One region of the Arthrobacter sp. LFS091 genome, then DNA from elsewhere that is predicted to be linked to it. Evidence: predicted binding sites of a transcription regulator. Region 1 holds the regulator's gene; the other holds the start of a gene.
What was found. Region 1 encodes LexA, which represses DNA repair genes until DNA is damaged. Its sites were predicted from a motif close to TCGAACANNTGTTCGA; they were not measured.
Positions count from the first base shown of each region.

Region 2: a site for LexA is predicted at 7,769-7,784, ahead of ACNQOP_RS09460 (Y-family DNA polymerase). Genes of this name have one in related genera too.

Region 1 covers NZ_JBFPFP010000004.1:43,674-55,693, forward strand. The annotation lists gene priA (bifunctional 1-(5-phosphoribosyl)-5-((5-phosphoribosylamino)methylideneamino)imidazole-4-carboxamide isomerase/phosphoribosylanthranilate isomerase PriA) at 1-204, opposite strand, end outside; gene ACNQOP_RS08410 (hypothetical protein) at 234-392, opposite strand; gene hisH (imidazole glycerol phosphate synthase subunit HisH) at 393-1,142, opposite strand; gene hisB (imidazoleglycerol-phosphate dehydratase HisB) at 1,139-1,765, opposite strand; gene ACNQOP_RS08425 (histidinol-phosphate transaminase) at 1,812-2,930, opposite strand; gene ACNQOP_RS08430 (LysM peptidoglycan-binding domain-containing protein) at 3,010-3,369, opposite strand; gene lexA (transcriptional repressor LexA) at 3,720-4,463, shown strand; gene ACNQOP_RS08440 (ATP-dependent DNA helicase) at 4,489-6,549, opposite strand; gene hflX (GTPase HflX) at 6,542-8,104, opposite strand; gene ACNQOP_RS08450 (class I SAM-dependent methyltransferase) at 8,600-9,214, shown strand; gene dapF (diaminopimelate epimerase) at 9,195-10,163, opposite strand; gene miaA (tRNA (adenosine(37)-N6)-dimethylallyltransferase MiaA) at 10,205-11,116, opposite strand; gene miaB (tRNA (N6-isopentenyl adenosine(37)-C2)-methylthiotransferase MiaB) at 11,132-12,020, opposite strand, start outside.
Region 2 covers NZ_JBFPFP010000004.1:281,254-293,273, reverse strand. The annotation lists gene ACNQOP_RS09510 (hypothetical protein) at 1-421, opposite strand, end outside; gene ACNQOP_RS09505 (dihydrofolate reductase family protein) at 522-1,127, shown strand; gene ACNQOP_RS09500 (LexA family protein) at 1,232-1,663, shown strand; gene ACNQOP_RS09495 (LacI family DNA-binding transcriptional regulator) at 1,660-2,673, opposite strand; gene ACNQOP_RS09490 (sugar porter family MFS transporter) at 2,811-4,277, shown strand; gene ACNQOP_RS09485 (GNAT family N-acetyltransferase) at 4,274-4,792, opposite strand; gene ACNQOP_RS09480 (FAD-dependent oxidoreductase) at 4,789-6,156, opposite strand; gene ACNQOP_RS09475 (arsenate reductase ArsC) at 6,153-6,569, opposite strand; gene ACNQOP_RS09470 (aquaporin) at 6,566-7,276, opposite strand; gene ACNQOP_RS09465 (ArsR/SmtB family transcription factor) at 7,273-7,623, opposite strand; gene ACNQOP_RS09460 (Y-family DNA polymerase) at 7,849-9,147, shown strand; gene ACNQOP_RS09455 (uroporphyrinogen-III synthase) at 9,161-10,318, opposite strand; gene cobA (uroporphyrinogen-III C-methyltransferase) at 10,331-11,365, opposite strand; gene nirB (nitrite reductase large subunit NirB) at 11,375-12,020, opposite strand, start outside.

The sequences.
Region 1 (12,020 bases):
GTTGTTCCCCCGGCCGAAGGCTGCGTCCAGGTCCACCATGTGCACCCACTCGGCGCCTGCGTCCTGCCAGTTCAAGGCAGCTTCGAGCGGTGTTCCATAGCTGGTTTCCGAACCCGCTTCACCCTGCAGGAGGCGAACCGCCTGGCCATCGACGATATCGACGGCGGGAAGGAGTTCCAGAACGGACTGGGTGGAGGTGGTCATGAGTGTCCTTGAAATCGTGGGGGCGCGGATTAGTTACCGGGCAGCGTCAGGAGGTAGGCGGCCAGCAGGGACATCCCTGCCAGCACGTAGAAAGAAACTGAAACCCAAGTGGGCTTCTTTTGCTGATGGAAGGAAATTCCGCCCCCCACCAGCACGCCGGCGAGGCCCATGAGGACAACCGACCACATCTAGGCGGCACCGCTTTCAGGGGTTTCCGCTGTTGACGCAGGCCTGCGCAGGCCATCCACCCAGTTGCGGAGGAGCCGGGCTCCGGCGTCACCGGACTTTTCGGGGTGGAATTGGGTAGCGCAGAGGGGCCCGTTCTCCACGGCGGCGATGAAGCGCGCGCCGTGCTCGGACCACGTCACCATGGGAGGCGCCATGCGAGGCTGGACGACGTCGAAGTTCCATTCCTGGACGCCGTAGGAGTGCACGAAGTAGAAGCGCTCCTGCTCGACTCCGGCGAAGAGCTTGGAGCCCTCCGGGACATCCACGGTGTTCCACCCCATGTGCGGCACAACGGCTGCGGGGAGCAACTCCACCTTGCCGGGCCATTCGGCCATGCCTTCGGACTCCGTACCGTGTTCGACACCTGCCTCGAAGAGGACCTGCAGTCCAACGCAGATAGCGAGCACGGGCCTGCCACCGGCCACCCGGCGGCCGATCATGCGGATGGCGTCGACGGCCTTGAGTTCCTTCATGACAGTCTCGTAAGCACCGACGCCGGGAACAACCAGGCCGTCGGCGTTGAGAACGTCCTCGGGCTTGGCACTCAACAACACGTGGGCACCGGCACGTTCCAGCGCGCGGACCGCCGAACGGACGTTGCCGGAGCCGTAGTCCAGCACCGTTACGGTGGGCTTGCCTTCCGGTGAGGACGGCTTGATGACGGCCACGGTATCGGTAACCGCACCGTCCTTGAGGACCTGGCTGCTCATAGCGCTCCCTTTGTTGAGGGGATTCCCTCGACCCTCGGGTCTGATTCAACTGCGGCACGAAGGGCCCGTGCGAACGCCTTGAACTGGGCTTCCACGATGTGGTGCGGGTCGCGCCCCGCGAGCACCCGCATGTGCAGGCAGATACCCGCGTGCAGGGTAATGGCTTCAAAAACGTGACGGGTCAGCGAGCCCGTGAAGTGTCCGCCAATGAGGTGGTATTCCTGGCCCGCAGGCTCACCGCCATGCACCAGGTAGGGCCGTCCCGAAACATCAACCACCGCGTGAGCGAGGGCTTCGTCCAAGGGAACGGTTGCCTCACCGAAGCGACGGATCCCGGCCTTGTTTCCCAGGGCAGTCCTCAGGACCTCGCCGAAGGTAATGGCTACATCCTCCACGGTGTGGTGGGCGTCGATGTGGGTATCACCCGTGGCCTTGACAGTCATGTCGATCAGGGAGTGCTTGCACAATGCCGTCAACATGTGGTCATAGAAGGGAACCGAGGTACTGATGTCCGAGACACCGGAGCCGTCCAGGTTGATCTCCACCAAAACGGAGGATTCGCTGGTGGTGCGCTCCATGCGCGCGGTGCGGGCAGCGGACGGCGTGGCGCCGGTTTCGCTCATTGGGACGTCCTTCTACACAAAAGTCGGATGGGGTCTATTGACAAGTTTAGGCGGGCCGTGATGCTTGGCTGTCCAAAAGGCCTTCCAGGGCAACAAGGAAGGCCGTGGTTTCCGGTTCGGTACCGGCTGTGACCCGCAAGTGGCCCGGGATCCCGACGTCGCGGATCAGCACTCCTGCATCGAGCAACCCCTGCCATACGGCGTGCGGGTCCTCCAGACCGCCGAAGAAAACATAATTGGAGTCCGATGCGGCAGGCTTGAGCCCCATCCGCAGCAACTCGGTGACAATGCGGTCGCGCTGGACTTTGATGTCCTCGACATCGGCCATCAGCGCTTCCCTGTGGCTCAGCGCAGCGAGGGCGGTTGCCTGGGTAATCGCCGAGAGGTGGTACGGAAGCCGGACCAGCCTGATCGCGTCCGTAACCTCCGGGGCAGCGGCCATGTAACCCAGCCGGGCGCCGGCCAAGGCAAAAGCCTTGCTCATGGTGCGCGAGACGATCAGCCGTTCCCGTCCTGGCAGCAGAGTCAGGGCGCTGGGCGTGCTGTCGTGCGCAAACTCGTGGTAGGCCTCGTCAACGATTACGATCGCCTGGCTCGCTTCGCCGGCTTCGTAGACCGCCTCAACGACGTCCAGCCCGAGCCCCGTCCCGGTGGGGTTGTTGGGAGAACACAGGAAAACGATGTTGGCGCCGGTCTCCCGGACCTGGTCAGCGGCCGATTGCGCGTCCAGTCCGTAGTCGTCGGCCCGGACTCCCCGGACATATTCCGTGTCCGTGCCGCTGGCGAGAAGCGGGTACATGGAATACGTGGGAGGAAAACCCAACGCCTTGCGACCAGGACCACCAAATGCCTGGAGTATCTGCTGGAGGACCTCGTTCGATCCATTGGCCGCCCAGATGTTGTCACGGGAAAGACCATGACCCAAGTACTCGGCCAGCGATTCGCGGAGCTCTGTGAACTCGCGGTCGGGGTAGCGGTTCAAACCAGTGGCAGCAGCGGCGACGGCCTCCGTAATGGCGGCCTGCACATCGGCCGGGACGCCATGGGTGTTCTCGTTGACGTTCAGCAAAATGGGGACATCAAGCTGCGGTGCGCCGTAGGGGCTCAGTCCACGCAGGTTGGTCCGGAGGGGAAGTCGGTCAAGTCGCTCAAGCTGCTCACTCACCCAGTCAGTTTAAGGGGCCGCTGCGTCCGCCAACTAACTGTGACGCCGGGCCACTCCCGTTTCGCACAGGGTCCGGCACTTAGTTGGCGGGCACGAAGAGCTGCTGACCGGGCTGGATGCGGCCGCCACGAAGGTCATTGAGCTGGATGATTTCCGTGATGACATCCCGGGGATCCCGCTCAGGAGCTGCCGCGCCTGCAATACCCCACAGGGACTGGCCCGGCTGGACAGTGACTGTAACGGCGACTGGTGGTCGAAGCTGAGACTGCGAGTCGGAGGCCTTTGCGGGCGCGGTGATGAAACCGGCAAGGCTCAGCAGCGCAGCCACCAGCAACATAGCGGGGATGCCGAAGAACACAATCCGCCCCCGACGGGTCAGGCGCAGGCGAGAGGGAGCCTGGGTGGTGCGGAAATCAGCGAACGTAGTGATTGCGGACATGAGCTGAGCCCTTCTGAGCTATTGCCAATGAGCCGGATGCCCGGCGCCTGGCTGCCAATTCTTGGTGTTCTCCTGTGCCGGCCCTTGCTTGTTCGAACACTTTCTTCGAACATCGGGGCTCAGCGTCAGGTTTATAGAACACATATTCGAACCTTGCTATGACATTTTTAGCACTTATCAACGAACGGTGTCGAGACTCGCTAGAACAAATGTTTGATAAACGCCGGTGGCTGCCCTACGTTTGAGTGAAGAAACAGCACTGTTTCAGTGGAACAGGAGGGTCTGACATTTTTGCGGGCCCGACATCCCCGGACACACACCGGGGACGGAATGGAAAGGCATTGGCGAACATGGCAGCGAAAGCCACGGGCGGCGCGGTACCCCTGCGGAGCCAACAGCCTCAAAAGAGCCCCAAGAGCCTGACCGTCCGTCAGAAGAAGATCCTGGAGACCATCCAGAGGTCCGTGAATGACAACGGATACCCGCCCAGCATGCGTGAGATCGGTGACACTGTCGGCCTTGCCAGCCTCTCCAGCGTCACCCACCAGCTGTCCCAATTGGAAAAGCTCGGGTACCTCCGCCGCGATCCGAAGCGTCCCCGGGCCATGGAAGTCCTGATGCCCTTGACCCTGGACGGCGGTCCTATCCCCGGCGTCGAAGCACCCACGGCGCTTCGCAGCACGGGCGGACTCGCTGTGACGGAACTGGCCAGCGCCAGCGATACAGCGATGGTTCCGCTGGTGGGCCGCATCGCCGCCGGTGGTCCCATCCTGGCCGACCAGACCGTGGAGGACGTACTCCCCCTCCCGCGGCAACTCGTAGGGCATGGCGAGCTGTTCATGCTCAAGGTCGCCGGAGATTCCATGATTGACGCGGCCATCTGCGACGGGGACTGGGTAGTGGTGCGACGCCAGAACGACGCCATCAACGGAGACATCGTCGCCGCACTCCTGGACGACGAAGCAACCGTGAAAACCTTCCGGCAGCGCGACGGACATACGTGGCTGCTCCCCCAGAACACCCAGTACGAGCCCATCCTTGGCGACCAAGCCACCATCATGGGCAAAGTCGTCTCTGTGCTGCGCTCCCTCTAGCCCTCACTCGGGTCCTGAGGAGCCCCTAGGAGCCCTTTGCCGACCCCAGCCGCTCCAGGACACCTCGGACTACTTTGCGGTCGGTTGTGGCCCAGAATGGCGGCAGGGCAGCCCGAAGAAACCCGCCGTAGCGTTCTGTGGAGAGCCTGGAATCAAGTACGGCCACCACACCCTTGTCACCGGTTGATCGGATCAGGCGTCCAGCTCCCTGGGCCAACCGAATGGCCGCGTGGGTGGCCGACACGGCCATGAAGCCGTTTCCGCCGGACTGCGCGACCGCCCGTGAACGGGCGGTCATCAGGGGGTCGTCCGGACGTGGGAAGGGAATGCGGTCTATGACCACCAGTCGGCAGGAGCCGCCCGGAACGTCCACCCCCTGCCACAGGGACATGGTGCCGAACAGGCAAGTATCCGGCTCATCAGCGAACTGCTTGACCAGCGCAGCCATGGTGGACTCACCCTGGCAAAGGATGCCGACGTCAAGGCGGAGCCGCATGGCATCGGCCGCTTCCTCGGCTGCCCTCCGTGAGGAGAACAGGCAGAGCGCTCCCCCACCCGAGGCCCTGATGAGGTCTTCCAACTCGTCAAGGGCTTCCGGCGATGTACCCCGACCAGGCTTGGGCAGGTGCTTGGCCACATAGAGCACACCCTGCTTGGGGTAGTCGAATGGCGACCCCACATCGATGCCCGTCCAGCTCGGGGCGCCGTCACCGATAAGGCCCAAGCCACCGGCGGCCGGTTCAAAAGCCGCGCCTATGGCCAGCGTGGCGGAGGTGAGGACCACCGTGTGGCCGGCAAAAAGCCCTTCACGCAAACAGCCTGCGACGCTTAACGGCGCAATGTTAATGAGGGCGGGTGCTGTTTCATCAGGCTGGGAGTAGCCCTGCTGGGGGTCGAAGTTGCTGTTTCGCGAGAACCACACCACTTCCCTGTTCTCCTTGGCGGCGAGCAAACGTTCGCACAATTCCAGGATGAGCATGAGCCGTGATCGCGCCAGTTGCCGACCGCCGTCGACCGCGTTTGAAGAGTCCGTCTTCGAATCCGAGAGTGCCGCGCGTGTGGCGTCGCGCAACTGGTCAAGGCAGTCGAGCTGTTCATCGTTGAGTCCGTTGGGCAACAAGCCATTGGGCACGCCTGCGATGGCCATATCCAGCCGGTCGGCCGCAGCGTTGAGGGCATCCACAGTAATGGCCGTGTGCTTGCGCGCACTGGACGCTGCAGCATGGACCATGGCCACGGACAACTGACCGGACACGGCTCCGGTCACGCGATCCTGAAGTTCGTGGGCCTCATCGACCACCACGACGTCGTACTCGGGGAGCACGGCCAGGCCCTCAAACGCACTCACGGCCAACATCGCGTGATTCGTGACGACGACATCCGCTTCCGCTGCGCGGGACCTTGCGAGTTCACTGAAGCATTCCTCGGCCATGGGGCATTTTTGCGCCCCGAGGCACTCCATGGATGTGACCGAAACCTGCCGCCATGCACGGTCGGTGACCCCCGGCATGAGTTCGTCGCGATCGCCGGTGGACGTCTTCCCGGCCCACTCACGAAGCCGGACCACTTCCTTGCCGAGCTGCGATTGCGGCCCGCCCATGGACGCAGCAAAGTGCGGAACGCTGGTGTCCTCGCCCAGTGAGAACAGTTGTCCCTCGGAGGGCTCCTCGCTGGGGAAACCCCCCTCAAGTTTCTGCAGGCAGACGTAGTTTGCCCGCCCCTTCACCAACGCCACATTGACGGGGCGCTTAAGAGCGGGGTTGATGCTTTCCAGCAGCCGGGGAAGGTCCCGGCCTACGATCTGGGTCTGCAGTGCCAAGGTGGCGGTGGACACGAGAGTTGGTTTATTGCTGTCCATCGAATGCGCGATCAACGGAATCAGGTACGCCAACGACTTACCTGTTCCGGTCCCCGCCTGGACCAGCAGATGCTCCCCGGTCTCGATTGCCCGGGCAACGTGTTTGGCCATCTCGTGCTGGCCGGCACGGCTTTGTCCGCCCATGCCGGCAACAGCCCGGTCCAACAATTCGAGGGTGGCCTGTTCGCCCACCGACTCGACGGCGTCCGCCGCCACCTTCTCAACCATTGCTGACGAATGACTCCAGTTCGGCTGCCAGTCCTTCGCGGACCATGACAACCACGCGCGTCCCGGATTCCTCGTGGTCAAGGCTCAGGATTTCCGAGTCGGAGCTGTGCAGCTTGCTGATCATGTCTCCGCGGTCGTAGGGAATCAACAGCTCAAGGCGTACCCCCGGCCGCGGAATGGACCGGCTGATATCCTCCAGCAGTTCCGCGATGCCCTCGCCCGTGCGGGTTGAAACCACCGCATGGCGGGGCTCCTTTTGCTTCAGTCGCTCAACGACGAAGGGATCGGCGACATCGACCTTGTTCAGGACAATGATTTCCGGGACCTTACGGGCATCGACTTCCGTGAACACGGACCGCACTGCGGCGATCTGTCCCTCGGGATCCGGGTGCGAAGCGTCGACGACATGCAGGATCAAGTCCGCATCCGCAACTTCCTCCAGCGTGGACCTGAAGGCTTCGATCAGCTGGGTAGGCAGCGAACGGACAAACCCCACGGTATCGGCAAGCGTGTACCCGATGCCGTCCGGGGTCTGGGCCTTGCGGACTGTGGGATCCAAGGTGGCGAACAAAGCGTTCTCCACCAGGACACCCGCGTCCGTCAGGCGGTTGAGCAGCGAGGACTTGCCTGCGTTGGTGTACCCGGCAATAGCGACGGACGGAACGGCATTGCGACGGCGGTTGGCACGTTTGGTCTCGCGCGCCGGCTTCATCGCGGCGATTTCACGCCGCAGCTTGGCCATGCGCGTGCGGATTCGACGGCGGTCCAGTTCGATCTTGGTTTCACCAGGACCACGCGAACCCATACCGGCTCCGGCTCCACCCACCTGGCCACCTGCCTGGCGGGACATGGAGTCGCCCCAACCACGAAGACGCGGCAGGAGGTATTCAAGCTGGGCCAGCTCAACCTGGGCCTTGCCCTCGCGGCTCTTGGCGTGCTGGGCGAAGATGTCGAGGATCAGTGTGGTGCGGTCCACCACCTTGACCTTGACGATGTCTTCGAGTCCACGTCGCTGCGAAGGTGCCAGTTCGGTGTCGACCACCACGGTGTCGGCACCCGTGGCTGCCACGATGTCCTTCAGCTCCTGGGCCTTACCTGATCCCAGGAAAGTCCCGGGGTCCGGCTTGGTACGGCGCTGGACCAAGCCATCCAGAACCTCCGAGCCGGCGGTCTCGGCCAAAGCAGCCAGCTCGCGCAGCGAGTTCTCTGCGTCTGCGAGCGTTCCCTCAGTCCACAGGCCGGCAAGGACGACGCGCTCAAGGCGCAACTGCCGGTATTCGACCTCGGTGACGTCTTCGAGTTCCGTGGAAAGCCCGGCCGTGCGACGCAGGGCCCGGCGTTCAGCCAGATCTTCCTGGTCGCCGTCGTAAATGCTGTGTTCCTGGTCCAGCGTCGAGATCGCCTGCGCCTTGCCGAACACACTGCCGGCCTCGTTGTCATTGGATGCCTGCGCAGGTACATCCTTGGAAAGAATCCGGTCGATGACGGCCTGGATTTGTTCAGGACTCATGTCCTGGGCGTCGGAATCGGATCCGGAGTGCTTCTGGGTGGTCATGGTCTCCTTAGACTGTTCGGCTATTCCAGAATAGTGCTGTTTGCTTGCTGATGGGGCGCTATTCGCGCTGGGCTGACGGGCTTGGGCCAAAGGGGCCTCCTGTGTGCTGCGCGGCCGTGCCTCCAAGGCAGGGAAGGCCGCTGCGATTCAAACGAAATAGGGTCCGCGCGGAGGTCCGGGGCAACCAAGGAATTTGACATCCGTTCTTCCTGGCAGCCGTCGTCAACGGTTACGCCAAGGCACTGGATGGTGTGATCTTCTTCAGTGTCAGTCAGCTGCGCCGTGCATTGGCTGACTTTGCCAGGTGGGACCTGCCGGGCGGAAAGGCCGTGCGCTTGGCTCGGGGCCAAGCGCACCTGCATCGCGGGCGGTGCCGTGTTTCGGCAGACTACTCAAAGATCAAGAACATGACTTCCACTTTAGCAGCCGCTGTCAACCCATCAGCGGGATGCGGCAGTTTCCCATGTCGCCGTCGGCCCACTAATCTGGCAAATTATGGAGTCTGCACACTATTTCACTGCCCAGCCAGCTGGACCCTTCACCCGCAAACTACTCACGGTGGAGCTAGCCGGCGCTACCCGCCACCTGCAGACCTCCTCGGGTATCTTCAGCCCCGACGGCGTGGACAAGGGCACTGCGATCCTCTTCTCGGAAGTTCCGCCCCCGGCACCGCAGGGCAACCTTCTGGATGTCGGTTGCGGATGGGGCCCCATAGCCCTGACCCTCGGATTGAAGGCTCCCCATGCACGGGTTTACGCCGTGGACGTCAATGAGCGATGCGTGACCCTGACCAACGAGAATGCTGCGGCGCTTGGCCTGGACAACGTAACGGCCAGCCTTCCCGACCAAGTGGATCCCGACCTGGAGTTCGACACCATTTGGTCGAACCCGCCCATCCGGATCGGCAAGGCGGAACTTCACACGCTGCTCTTGACCTGGCTCCCGCGCCTGGCACCGGGGGGCAACGCCTGGTTGGTGGTCCAGAAAAACCTGGGGTCGGACTCGCTCCAACGCTGGCTGGCCGAAGAACTAGACAGCACCTTCACGGTGTCCCGTGAAAGCACGTCCAAGTCCTTCAGGATCATCAGGGTCAGGAAAGCGTCCCAGTAGCTACGATCACGGCGGGACCGCTGAGCTCAACGTGCTCACGGCCGCCGGCACCCGGGAAGAACTTCACACCCACGACGCCGCCCGGTACCTTAACGTGCCAGTCGTTCGGGGCCGTACTGCCGGCCCAGTGACGGATGGCCACGGCTGCGGCGCAAGCGCCCGTGCCGCATGACTGCGTCTCCCCCACGCCACGTTCGTGGACACGCATGGTGATGGTTCCCACACCGTCTTCAACCAGCGGTTCGGCGGGAACGACGAATTCGACATTGGTTCCGTTGGCAGGTTTGGGATCCACGACAGGAGGCTTGAACAGCTGCGTGGCCGTCAGCTCGCTGAGCTCCGCCAGTGCGACCACTGTGTGGGGGTTTCCCATACTGACTGAGAGGCCCGGCCGGGCAACTTCGAGGCCGTCCGCGCTGACCAGGGCATCCATGGCTTTGCTGGTGGCTTCTTTGGGGAAAATGAATTCCCAAGGCCCCATGTCCACGGCATAACCCGTGGCGGTGCGCACTACCTTCTTGACGCCGCCACGGGTGCCAATGGTCAAAGTCTCGCCCGGACCCAGTTCCACCAGCTTTTCGGCGATGAGGAAATGGACGAAGACCCGAACTCCGTTGCCGCACATCTCCGACAGGGAACCGTCACCGTTGCGGTAGTCCATGAACCACTCAGCGGCAGGGTCCTGTTCAAGCAGGGCGCGGCCTTCGGGAAGGAACCTCGAGGGCACCGCACGGATCAGGCCATCTCCCCCAACGCCGAGGTGCCGGTCGCATAGCTGGGCGACCTGCTCCGGGGTGATCTCGTGGGCGTCGCCTGGGTCCGCAATGAGGACGAAGTCATTACCCGTTCCGTGGCCCTTGGAAAACGCCAGCCCGGACAGATTGGCAGCGGTTACGGAAGCGCCGGCAGCAGCGGGCTGCTCAGCGGAAAGGGAAGCGGTTTCGTCCATGGCACTAGGCTACCTGCCACGGCTCGCCGGTCCGAAATTCGTCAGGCCGCAGCTGCTGCCTTGGCCACGAGCCCGGGGTCTTGCCAGTCCAACCACGTGATCCGCGGATCCGCCCGGAACCACGTCAACTGACGCCGGGCGAACTGGCGCGTAGCAACGATGGTCTCTTCAGCGGCAGCGGGGACGTCAGCCCCGCCGTCGAGCACTTTGAGGAATTGGGCGTATCCCAAGGCCCGGGAGGCTGTCTTGCCGTTCCTCAAACCGGCGGCATCGAGGCGCTCCACTTCATCCTGAAGCCCGGCTGCAACCATCCGATGCACCCTTTGGGCGAGTCTTTCCCGGAGGACCTCACGGTCCACCGACAGGCCAATTTGTACAGCGGGCTGGAAATACTCACGCTGAGGCATGAAGGAGCTGAACGGACGGCCCGTTATCCGGTGGACCTCAAGTGCCCGGATCACGCGGCGGGCATCCCCTAACCGCGCTGCAGACACGGGATCGACCGCTTCCAGCCTGGTCCTCAGCGGCGCCAACCCATGTGCTTCGCATTCCTGCTCGAGTTCCTGCCGAACCGATGGATCGGTCCCCGGGAACTCCAGTACGTCCAGCGCCGCCCGGACGTAGAGCCCGGAACCTCCCACGAGGATGGCACGCTTGCCACGGGAATGGATCTCCTGGATGGCGGCGCGACACTCCGCCTGGAAGTCCGCGACACTGGCCTCCTCGGTGACATCCATGGTGTCAAGAAGGTGATGGGGAACGCCTTTGCGTTCTTCCACGGTGATCTTGGCCGTTCCGATGTCCATACCGCGGTAGAACTGCAGGGCATCCGCGTTGATCACTTCACCGTCCAAAGCCAGGGCAAGATCGACCCCGAGATCCGATTTGCCGGATCCGGTCGGTCCAACCACGGCAATGACGGGAGGCTGCGGTTCAGGGTGGGAGAACGACACGTCGCGCTGCCCGCCCTAGGAGCGGCGTACGGGCAGCGATGGCATGCCCAGGGACACGCCACCCTTTGCGGAGAGTGAGCCGGGTGCAGGAACACCGCAGGAATCTGCCTGTGCCCGGTCCCATGCGTCGCCCGCACGGGATCTCCGCAGCACGTAGTCCTCCGTGGTGGCAGGATCCGCCACAAGGTGGAATGCCGCGGCTTCGGTGATGGTCACCGTGACAAAATCACCCGGACGAGGCGTTTCAGCCCCCGCTGGGACGGAGAAGTGAACCAACCGCTGGTCCTTGGATCGGCCAGACAGCCGATGCGTTTCCTCGGCCTTGCGACCGGACTGGGCGGTCACCAGAACTTCCACCTGCCGGCCACGTTGGTTTGCATTCTCCTCGGCGGCGATGCGGTCCTGCAGGGCGGTGAGGCGCTCGAACCGTTCCTGGACAACGGCCTTGGGGAGCTGGTCCGGCAAATCGGCAGCAGGTGTGCCGGGACGCTTGGAGTATTGGAAGGTGAAGGCCGAGGAAAAGCGTGACTTTTCCACGACATCAAGCGTTGCCTGGAAGTCTTCTTCAGTCTCACCGGGGAAGCCAACAATAATGTCGGTGGTGATCGCGGCGTTGGGGATGCGCTCCCGGACCTTGTCCAGGATTCCCAGGAACTTGCTGGAGCGGTAGGAACGGCGCATGTCCTTAAGGACCTTGTCCGAGCCCGACTGCAGCGGCATGTGCAGCTGGGGCATGACATTGTGCGTCTCGGCCATGGCGTCAATGACGTCGTCGGTGAACGCAGCCGGGTGCGGACTCGTGAAACGCACGCGCTCCAGTCCTTCGATGTCCCCGCAGGCCCTGAGCAATTTGGAGAACGCCTGCCGGTCCCCGAACTCCACCCCGTATGAGTTCACGTTCTGC
Region 2 (12,020 bases), 240 kb from region 1:
GGATCCGTGTGTAGACCATGTCGAAGTCGTGTTCCAAGGGTCCGCCGGGGTAGGTTCCGCGTTCCAGGCGTGCGTTGATCACGTTGCCATCGTCGCTGAACCGTCCCACGAACCGCTGGGGCCAGTCCGGGCCGTCCCGGAAAAGCGTCAACACGTTGTCCTTCAGGATCATGTCGTATATGCGTGCGACGCCGCGGGAATCGAAGTAGTGCTGCTGGAGCGCCCCATCGGAGCCTGTGGCACCGATGATGCTCACCGAGTTGGGATATTCCGGCTGTTGCACCGTGGAGTGTTGGATGAGGAAGCCGCCGTTTTCCAGCCACTCGAACGTCGTCCGGCCCTTGACTTCCCGTCCCGGGACGGTGGTTTCCCATTCGCCCACCAGGATGCCAAGTTGCTCCAGCTCTGCAGTACTTGCCATGGAATCCTCCTGAAGGTCTAGCCCCCAGTGTCCGCCTTGGCGCGGCGGTTTGGCGAGGGTTTTGGCGCCACCTTGAGGTTTTGGATGCAATGATGGGCCCATGAGCCAAGTCACATGCGACCTGACCGTGTCCCTCGATGGCTACGTTGCCGGTCCCCACCAGAGCCTGCAGATGCCATTGGGTGAGCGCGGCGAAACCCTTCACCGGTGGCAGTTCGAGGAACGCGAAGCCAATGCCGCCCAGGTGGAAGGGATCCTCGCTGCGGGCGCTTTCATTATGGGCAGGAACATGTTCGCGGGACCGGGTCCTGGCCCGTGGGACGCGGACTGGCGCGGTTGGTGGGACGAGGAACCGCCCTATCACGCGCCGGTGTATGTGCTGACCCATCATGTACGTGAACCCCTTGAGATGCAGGGCGGAACCACGTTCCACTTCATCAACGGCGGAGTCGAAGAGGCAATGGCCCTGGCTCGCAACGCGGCGGGGGCCAAGGACGTGGCGATCGCCGGGGGAGCGTCGACTGCCCGGCAGTTCCTGTCGGCCGGGCTGATCGACGAACTGCGGCTCCATATAGCACCCGTGATCCTTGGTGGCGGGGAGCGGCTGCTCGACGGCGTGGGGAACCTCAGGCTCGAACCGACCTCCGTCAGTGGCACCGGACTGGTCACCCACGTCACCTATAGCGTGGGCGGCGTCAAGGACTAGCCCGGCGCTGTGCTGATCTCCGGGGTCCCATAACCCCAGGAGAACAATGTCCCCCAACGGATGTACACTCGAATATCGAACATATATTCGAATAAAGGTGTGTTGTGGGCGTTATCGTCGGCCCCCGCGTGATAGATGCGGGCTTTTCCCTGGCGTCGGTGCTGTTGGCTCCCGTCGCTGTTGCTGCGGGCTATCCCTCCCCGGCACAAGACTATTTTGACGGCCGGATCGACCTCAATGAGCACTTAATCAAGGACGTGACCAGCACGTACGTGGTGAGGGTTACCGGACAGTCGATGGAGGGTGCCGGGATCAGCGACGGTGACGAGCTGATCGTGAACCGGGCGCTTGAGCCCAAGGACGGGTCCGTCGTCGTTGCCGTATTGGATGGCGAGTTGACCATCAAACGGCTCCGCATCACCTCAAGGGGCGTGGTGCTCCAGGCGGACAACCCTGCATTTCCGGACATCACGGTGGCTGCGCTGTCGGAATTGACCATCTGGGGGGTGGCCACCACGTGCCTGCACCACGTTTAGCTGGTGCCCGGCGGCGCGGTGGAATTCCGGACTATCAGGCGCGGCGTGAGGCGGATGTCCGCTGTGGGCGCGTCGGGGTTGGCCAGGCGTTCGAGCGCCACAGAGCCGGCACGGCGGCCCAACTCGAACGCCTGCAGGTCAACGGACGTGAGGTCGATTCCGTGCAGCCGGGAAGTCCTCGAATCGTCGTATCCCACCAGCGACAGATCCCGGGGAATGGACAGGTTCATTGCGTAAGCGGCTTCCCGGGCGCCAAGGGCGAGCTGGTCGTTGTGGGTGAAGATGGCGGTCGGCCGGTCTGCCAGGCCAAGCAGTTCCGATGCTGCCCGCTCCCCGGCCTCCTGTGTGAAGTCCTCCGCCGACAACGTCACCGGCGCGAGCCCGGCGTCGAGCATGGTTTTCTCGTAGCTCTGCCGACGCGCGGTGTGTCCGTCGTAAATGGGGCCGGCCAGATGAGCGATCCGCCGGTGCCCGAGGCCAAGCAGATGTTCTGTCGCGGCGCGGGCACCGGTCACATCATCGGAGTACACACTGTCCACGCCGTCGACCGGGCGGGTCACGCTGACCAGCGGCACTATCCGGGCCAGTTCCTGCACCTGGTGGTCGGTGTCCAGGAGTGTCGCGGCGATGATGATCCCCACCCTGGCTTCAATCAGGGAGTCCAGTGCGCCCCGATCCACGCCGTCGACCGACCGGGAGACGCTCAGTATGAGCCTGTTGCCGTCATGGGGGAGTGCTGTGCGGACGCCGCTAAGGATGTCTGCATAGACCTCGTTTCGGATATCCATCAAATAGAGTCCGACGGCGGAACGGTGCTTGCGTGCCAGATCGGCGGCCGCCGCGTTGGGCCGGTACCCGAGACGTTGGGCGGCCGCGAAGATGGCTTCCCTTGTCTCGTCGCTGACCCCCGGGGCTCCGCGAAAGGCGAACGACACCAGCGTCCTTGACACTCCGACTTCGCGGGCCACATCGCTCTGCGTCGCGGGACGATGCCATTGTTCAGGGGCCATGCCCTCCATCTTCCCATGGCGAATATGAGCTAAAGTTCATCATTTGTTAGTTTGACCTTACATTTAAACCTTTCGCGCGTTAGTCTGTATTCAGAGCGGGCGGTTATGACCCGCACCACACTGACAAAGGAGTCCTGATGTCTGCTACGCAAATGCAGCGGGGAGGCGCCCACGGCGTCGCGCTTCCCCCGCTGACCAACGGCCCGCATCGAAAGCGCCTTGGCCTTGTGGCCCTGGTTGCAACGTTCGGTGGCCTGTTGTTCGGCTACGACACTGGCGTCATAAACGGCGCCCTGCGACCAATGACGGTCGACCTCGGCCTCACGCCGTTGACCGAAGGCGTTGTCACCAGCTCGCTGCTGTTCGGCGCGGCGGCGGGAGCCGTTGCGGGTGGCCGGCTCTCCGATTCCTGGGGGCGCCGGAAGACCATCATCTTGCTGGCTGTGCTGTTCCTTAGCGGCACGATCGCCTGCGTCTTTGCCCCAAGTTTCGAGGTCATGGTCCTGGGGCGGGTCATCCTCGGCCTTGCCGTCGGCGGTGCATCCACGGTGGTCCCTGTGTTCCTGGCCGAGCTGGCACCCTACGAAATCCGCGGCTCCCTGGCGGGGCGCAATGAACTGATGATCGTCATCGGCCAACTCGCCGCCTTCGTCGTCAACGCCATCATTGGCAACGTCTGGGGTGAATTCGGCGGAGTGTGGCGGGTCATGCTCGCCGTTGCCGCGCTGCCCGCGATTGCCTTGTTCTTCGGGATGCTCAGGATGCCCGAGTCACCTCGTTGGCTGATCTCCAAAGGGCGGTGGGAGGAAGCCCTTGCTGTCCTGAAGACCATTCGGTCCGTAGAGCGGGCAGAAGCTGAAATGGCCGATGTGAAGCACCTCGCCGACGAGGAACGAGCCTCCCGGGCCACGTCCTGGGCTGCACTGAAGGACAAGTGGATCCTGCGCATCATCCTGGTAGGCATCGGGCTGGGTGTGGCCCAGCAGCTGACCGGCATCAATTCGATCATGTACTACGGCCAGTCGGTGCTGGTGGAGGCCGGGTTCGATTCCAACGCGGCGCTCGTTGCCAACATTGCACCGGGCGTTATCGCGGTAGTTGGTGGCATCATCGCACTGACGCTCATGCAGCGGATCAACCGACGTACCACCTTGCTGCTCGGTTTCACGCTGACCACCGTGTGCCACTTCCTCATCGGTATTGCGTCCATTGCATTACCTGTCGGAAACCCCGCGCGGCCTTTCGTGATCCTCTTCCTGGTGGTCGCCTTCGTTGGCTCCATGCAGACGTTCCTGAACATTGCTGTCTGGGTCATGCTGTCCGAGATCTTCCCGCTCCACGTCCGCGGATTCGCCATTGGGCTGTCGGTGTTCTGCCTGTGGATCGCCAACGCACTCCTGGGCCTTTTCTTCCCCACGTTGGTTGCGGGCGTGGGCATTACCGGCACCTTCTTCCTCTTTGGGGTGGTGGGCATCCTCGCGCTGATCTTCATCTACACCCAGGTGCCCGAAACCCGTGGCCGCACCCTGGAAGCGCTGGAGGAGGACGTCACCACGGGCGCCATCTACCTTGTACACAAGAAGGACACCGCGGGAGCCTCCTAGCTTCCCTGTTGGGTGCGGCGTTCGAGCAGGATGGTGTCCCTCCAGGATCCGGCCGCCGGCCCATAGCTCATGAGTCCGATCTTTTGTCGGGTGCCCACGACGGTGAAACCGTGTCGTTGGTGCAGGGCTATGGAGGCGGTGTTCTCGGGGAAGATGGTGGATTGGATGGTCCATATCCCTTCCTCTTCGGTCCTGCGGATGAAGGCGTCGAGGAGCTGGTTGCCGAGTCCGCGGCCGCGGGCCTCCTGGGCGATGTAGATGGAGTGTTCGACGACGCCGCGGTAGACCGTCCTTGAGGAAACCGCTGCCGCGGCGACCCAGCCCACGATGTTGCCGTGGTCTTCGGCAACGAGGCGGAGCTGGGGGTGGCGGGTAGCGTCGAAGTCTTCCCAGCTCGGCGGTGCGGATTCGAAGGTTGCGTGGCCTGTAGCGATGCCGGCGGCCCAGATCGCCTCAACCGCCGGCCAGTCGCCATGTTCCATCGGGCGTATCGGCAAGCGGGTTCCGTCGGTCATGGTGTGGCCGGTTCCGCGCTGCGTCCGTGGACCAGGCCGGTAGCGAAGCCAATCGTGACCGGGACAGGTTCTGGGGATCCGCAGCACGAATCCGCCGCGTCTTGCCCCTCTGCGGGAAGGCTGGTGGAGCAGACACCGGTTTCGGGCAGTTCAAGCTCCAGCGCGTCCGCTGCTGCGGTGTCGCCGGCGAGGGCGGCTGCAATGGAGCGCACTTGCTCGTAGCCGGTGGCCATGAGGAAGGTCGGTGCCCGGCCGTAGGACTTCATTCCTGCAAGGTAGAAGTCTTTCTCGGGGTGGGCGAGAAGCCTTGCGCCGTGGGGCGGGACGGTTCCGCAGCTGTGGAAGTCCGGATCGATCAACGGTCCCAAGGCTTTGGGGGCGTCGACCGCCGGGTCCAGGTCCAGCCGAAGTTCGGAAAGGATGCCCAGGTCCGGACGGAACCCGGTCGCCGGAATGACATGGTCCACCTCGATGAACCGGCCGTCCGCTGCGTGCACCACCACCGCGCCGGAATCGGTAGTTTCAATGCGGCGGGTGTTGAAGCTTGTCAGGAGCTGCACGCCCCCGGTCTCGACGGCGGTGCGCAGGCGGGTGCCAAGCTGGCCGCGGGCGGGGAGCTCGTCAGCGTTGCCGCCGCCGTAAGCCCTGTCAGGGGTGGAGGCGCGGATGGCCCACGCTACTTCGGTGCCGGGTTTGGTGCGTGCGAGGCGAGCGAGGTCCAGGACCATGTTCGCGGCCGAGTGGCCGGACCCGATGACGAGGGTCCGATGGCCAGCGAAACGGCCTTTCGTGACATCAGGCAGGGGCCCGGTGATGGTCTCGGTGGCGCGCGCTTCATTTTCCCCGGGAACGGAGAGCCCGCTGGAGCCAAGCGGTGCGGGGGTGTTCCAGGTTCCGGAGGCGTCGATGACGGCCCGCGCCACAACCTCGGCCGTATGGCCGTCGTCGTGCTGAACGTACAGGACGAAAGATGTCTGGTCGCGGCCGTGGCTGTGGCCCTTGTCCATCCCTTGCCGTGTAACGGCGATGACCTTGGAACCGGTATGGATCCTCTGCTCCAGGTCATGGGTTGCGGCCAAAGGTTCAAGATATTGGGTGACGATTTCGTGGCCGTAGGGCAGAGCGGTCGGGCGGGGTGCTTCCCAACCGGTGCGTTCCAGGAGGCGGACGGCTGCGGGATCGAGGTTGTATTTCCAGGTGGAGAAGACTCGGATGTGGCCCCACTCCTTGATGGCGGAACCGACGGTGGGGCCGGCTTCGATGACGAGGGGTTCGAGCCCGCGTTCGAGGAGGTGCGCCGCCGCGGCCAGACCGACCGGCCCGGCGCCGATCACCGCGACGGGCAGGGAGTCGTGCTCTGTCATTGCTGTGCTCCTGCCGGGGCGAGGGAGTCAATGAGTGCCTCGACCCGGGTTTTGATCTCGTCACGGATGGGCCGGACGGACTCGACGCCTTTGCCGGCGGGGTCTTCCAGGACCCAGTCTTCGTAGCGTTTGCCCGGGAAGTACGGGCATTCGTCCCCGCAGCCCATGGTGATGACTACGTCGGAGTCCTTGACGGCCTCGGTGGTGAGGATCTTGGGGATTTCGGCGGACATGTCGATCCCGATCTCGGCCATGGCCTCAACCGCTGCGGGGTTGACCTGATCGGCGGGTTGTGAACCAGCGGAGCGGACCTCGATCGCGCCCTGGCCAAGGGTGGTCAGGAAGGCAGCAGCCATCTGGGAGCGTCCTGCGTTGTGGACGCAGACGAACAAGACGGACGGTTTGACGCTCATGAGAGCACCTTTCGATCAGCCGCGGCATCAGCCGGGGAAACATCAGTGGTGTGGGGGTAGAGGAAGCGGACAAGGATCAGTCCGAGGGAGCCTCCGACCAGTTGGGCGGCGACGAAACCGGGTGCGGAAGCGGGCGCGATCCCCGAGAAGGTGTCGGTGAGGGTTCGGGCGATCGTGACCGACGGGTTGGCGAAGCTTGTGGAAGACGTGAACCAATACGCGGCGGTGATGTAACCCCCGACGGCGAAAGCCACCCGGTCGGCGCGTCCGGAACGGATGGTCCCGAACACGATGACCAGTAGCCCGGCTGTGGCGATGACCTCTGCCAGCCAGAGACCAGGCCCGCTCCGTTCATGGGTGGAGAATGTGGCTGGCGCCAGGCCGAACATCAGGTTCGCCGCGACCGTCCCGACCAGACCACCCACGATCTGCGCCGCAACCAAAAGAGCGGCAGTCCGGGTGTCGATCAGGCGGAGGAACCGTTCAACCAGGGTGACGATGGGGTTGAACGAGGCTGATACCGGCTGCAGGGCCAGGATCAACGCAACCAGGGCCGCGCCGGTGACGAGGCTATTCTGCAGCAGCTGCAGTCCGACGTCGTTCGGTGACAGCCGGGAGGCCATCACGCCGGACCCGACCACGGCCATGACGAGGAACGCGGTCCCAATGAACTCCGCTCCGGTGCGGCGGACAAGCAAGGGGTTCACTGAGCCTGTCCACCGATCAGGGCCGCCAGGTTCTGCAGCGCTTCGGTGCGGGCCTTGTAGTAGACCCAGACGCCTCGCTTTTCCCGGTCCAGCAAACCTACTTCGTGCAGCACTTTGAGATGGTGGCTGATGGTCGGCTGAGACAACTCGAAGGCATCGTTCAGGTCGCAGACGCACGCTTCGCCGCCCTCATGGGAGGCCACCAATGACATCAGGCGCAACCTCACCGGATCGGCCAATGCCTTCAACAACGGCGCAACACCGTCTGCTTCTTTCTCCGACAGTGGTTCGCGCGCCAACGGCGAGCAGCAGGCGACGGTTTGAACCGGGGTCAATTCCAAAGACATAGACACATGTAAATATTTACACTCATCAATGTTTAAAGCAAGGACTGTCCATGCCCCGCTCAGCGCGCGGGAACGCCAGAATCCCCCGCCGTTCGATTGCTCAGAGGAGCTTTCTTGTCTGTGGTCGACGCTACAGTTTAAGTATTCGAAAGTATGTTCGAATACTAGGCGTGTCCTGCGCGGGTTGCGTGGGTGTGCGTGATAGCGCGGATCAGGAGGAGATCGATGTCCAAGCCAGCAATCATGCATCGGATGCAGGAGATCGCCCATGTGGATATCAACTGCTTCTATGCGTCGGCGGAGAGGGCCTTCAACCCATCGTTGGAGGGCAGGCCGCTCATAGTCCTCTCGAATAACGATGGCTGCGCCGTGACTCGGTCTCCGGAAGCCAAGAAGCTCGGCATCGGGTTGGGAGATCCGTGGTTCAAGCTTGCTCCGCGCGCCAAGGAATGGGGCTTGGTTGCCCTCTCAAGCAACTATGAGCTCTACGGCGACATCAGCTCGAGGGTCATGGAACTCCTTGCCCGCTTCTCGGCGTGGCAGGAGGTCTATTCCATCGATGAGGCGTTCCTTGGCGTCAAAGGGCAGCCCGGGGAACTCCTGGAGTTGGGGCGCACCATCAAAATGGCCTGCCAAAAGCATGTGGGGGTTCCGGTGTGCGTGGGAATCGCCGGGACCAAGACCCTGGCCAAGCTGGCCAACAAGTGGGCCAAGCACAACCCCGCGTTCCAGGGGGTGTGCCGCTGGGACTCGATTCCCGAAGAGCAACGCGAAGCGCTTATGGCCAGGCTTTCAGTGATCGAGATCTGGGGCGTCGCCACGCGGCTCACCAAGCGCCTGAATGCCATGGGAATCTTCTCGATCCTGGACCTGGTCCGGGCCGACCCCATTGCCCTGCGCGACAAGTTTTCGATCGTCATGATGCGAACGGTCCTGGAACTCCAGGGCACCCCCTGCATTCCCATGGAAGAAGAAAGAATCGGCAGGGACCAGCTGATCTTCTCCCGTTCCTTTTCCACTCCCATCACCACGGCGGCCGGGATGCGGCAGGTGCTCAGCGTTTACGGGCAAATGGCCAGTGCCAGGTTGGCCAAGCATGATCTGCAGGCCAAACTCCTGACCGCCTTCGCCCAGACCTCCGTCTACAACCCGAATGACAGGTCTTTTCCCACTGTGAGCGTCAAGCTGCCAATGCCCACCTCGGACCCGGTCCTGCTCACCCGGGCGGCGCACGCCTTGGTTCCCAGGATCCAGGAAGGCGTGCGGTACGCCAAAGCCGGCATCATGGTCACGGACCTGCGGCCCAGTGGAAACCAGAAACCCTTGGCCATCTTCGAGAACCCGCACGAGGAACGGGGCATCGGCAGCCTCTTGGAAGAGGTCAGCAAGAAGTACGGACGCGGTTCCATCGGCTTGGGCCATGCGGGAATCAAGGGCGGGCCGGACTGGTCCATGAAAAGGGACATGCTCAGCCCCCGCTACACCACCCATTGGGACGAACTACCCCTAGTGAAGGCGGCGTAGCGTGTCGGAAAGCCTAAGCCCGCAACCGGTAGCCCCGTTTGACGACGGTCTCCACCAGCTTGCCGTCCGGGAGCGACGAGCGCAGCCTGCTGACCGTCATGTCCAAGGCGTGGACGGATCCCCGCAGGTCCAACAGGTCCGAGAGCGCTTCCCTGGACAGGACAGCCCCGCCAGCGCCGAGCAGCGCCCGCAGCAGCAGAAGGGGTGCAGGAGCCAAATCCACCACCTCACCGTTGACCCGCAAGCAGCGGCCCCGCAACTCGATCGTGGCGCTCTTTGTCTCCAACCGCCGGACGTGGTTCAAGGACAGGTGCTCTGTCACAAGGCGGATCAGCGCACCCATACGGTACCTGTCAGGGATAAGGGGGGTGAGCCCGGCGTCCACCAGTGGCTGCGCAGTGACGGGCCCAACAGCTGCGACCGTCACGGGTCCCTTGAGGGCTTCGATGAGGGACCGGTACAGACCCATTTCATGCGCGGTGCTCCACATGGCATCCACTGCAGGGGCGCTGGTGAACGTGAGGACATCCAGGTTCCCGCCAACCACGGCTTCGATCAGGCGCGGCAGTTTGTCTTCGCCATCGGGTTTGACCCAGCGGTACGGTGTCACGGTCAGCACGGTGGCGCCGGACATGCGGAGCCGTTCCAACTGGCGGACATCGGTGTATCCATGCAACTGCACGGCCACAGTCTTTCCCCGCACGCCTTCGGCCAACAGCATGTCCACCAGGGTTGCGGTGGTTTCGTCGCTGCTGATGCCGACGTCGGCAAGTCCAGCCGCGCGGACGGCACCGCGGGCTTTGGGCCCCCGGACAAACATGCGGCAGGCAGACAACGTTTCCAGGAGCTGCTCGCCGATGCCGAAGGAATCAGCGGCCTCGCACCAACGGCGCATACCGTAAGCGGTGGTGGCGATACAGATATCCGGCCGGGCAGCGATGATGGTCCGGGTGTCCTCGATGAGGACCATGTCTTCCTGCACGGGGGCGATCTTCAAAGCGGGGGCGTGCAGAACACTCGCCCCGCGACGCTCCAGTGCCTCGATGAGGTCACGGGAACGGCGGTGCGAGGTAACACCAATGCGGAATCCGTCCAGCGGAGCATCTGCGGCCTCGGATACTTCCGGAGCTGCGGTGGCTTCCTGGACTTCGATGGCACGTGCAACAGTCATGTGTTTTTACCTTCAGGCTTCAAGGAGCGAAGCCGCGAGTCGGCTCAGTTCGGCGGATGCTTCGGCGTGGTTCCGGTTGGCTTCAGCCACCCTGACCACCTCGCCGATGACCAGCACGGCAGGGTTACTGCAACCGGTGGCTGCTGTTTCGATCGTACCGAGTTCGGCGATGGTGGTGCGCTGCCCCGGACGGTACCCGCGTTCCACCACGGCCATCGGCATGTCCGGCCTCATCCCCGCCCGGCGAAGGCCCGCGGCAAGTTGGGGCAGGGTGCCTATGCCCATGAGGACCACGATCGTTCCTCCCAGACCGGCAAGATGGGTGTGCTCTTTCTCGGTCAGGGGAGCGTGGCCGGAGACAACCGTGAACATGTGGCTTACTTCGCGGTGCGTCACAGGAATCCCCGCTGCGGCCGGAACGGAGATGGCGCTGGTGACGCCGGAGATGACACGCACCGGCACGCCCGCCGCAACGCACGCCGCCACTTCTTCGCCGCCGCGTCCGAACACGTAGGGATCCCCACCCTTGAGCCTGACCACGTTTTGGCCAAGCAGGGCAGCTTCAACCATGAGCTTCTCGATGTCGCGCTGGGTGACCTTATGCAGGCCGGGCTGCTTCCCAACGTCCACCAGCTCGGCGGAGGTCAGGCCAGCCAACTCCTGGTAGGGCGCCAGCCGGTCATAGAACACCACGTCGGCGTCGCGCAGGGCCTCCACGGCGCCGACAGTGAGCAGGTCCAGGGCACCCGGACCACCGCCCACCAACGTGACGTTGCCTTCGGCGCCCGCGGCCGGCTCGAACGCTACTGGAATTCCGGCATCGCGGCAGCGTTCCACCAACGGAAGCCAGCCGGCTTCGCCGTCGTCCACCACTGCCACCAGGAACGGACGGTCCGGGAGCCGGCCATCACCTGGGATACCCTCGGGTGTGCTCAGCCGGGACACGTGGGCTCCGGCGTTCCGGTACCGGCGAACTGCTTGGCGGGCAGACTTTTCCGAGCCGGCAACCAGGACGTCGCGGCCGGTGAGATCAATGGTGAGCTGCATGGGGGACCCCTAGTTTTCTGCGTTGACGGTTTCGCTGCGGACCGGGATGGTGGAAGCGATGAGCACGCCGCCCTTTTCTTCGTTCGTGGCCGGACGGATCTGGCCACGCTCCGGAACGAAGGAGATGGACTCGTCCTTCTGGTCGGGGGCGTTGACGAAGGAACGGAACCTGCGGAGGCGCTCGGGATCCTTCAAGGTCTCGGCCCACTCGTCCTCGTAGGTGTCGATGTGTTTGGCCATGGCCGCTTCGAGCTCGTCGGCGATGCCCAGGGAATCGTGTACCACAACGTCCTCGACGTGCTTGATGTCGCCGTCGAGCTCTTCCTGCCACCGGGCAGTGCGCTGCAGGCGATCGGCCGTGCGGATGTAGTACATCAGGTAGCGGTCGATGTACTTCAGCAGCGTTTCATCATCCAGGTCCTTGGCGAGGAGCTTGGCGTGAGCCGGCGTGGCGCCTCCGTTCCCGCCCACGTAAAGGTTCCAGCCGTCGGCGGTCGCGATCACGCCGACGTCCTTGCCACGCGCTTCTGCACACTCGCGGGCGCAACCGGAAACGCCCATTTTCAACTTGTGCGGGCTGCGAAGACCGCGGTAGCGCAGCTCCAAAGCGATCGCCATGGCCACGGAATCCTGGACACCGAAGCGGCACCACGTG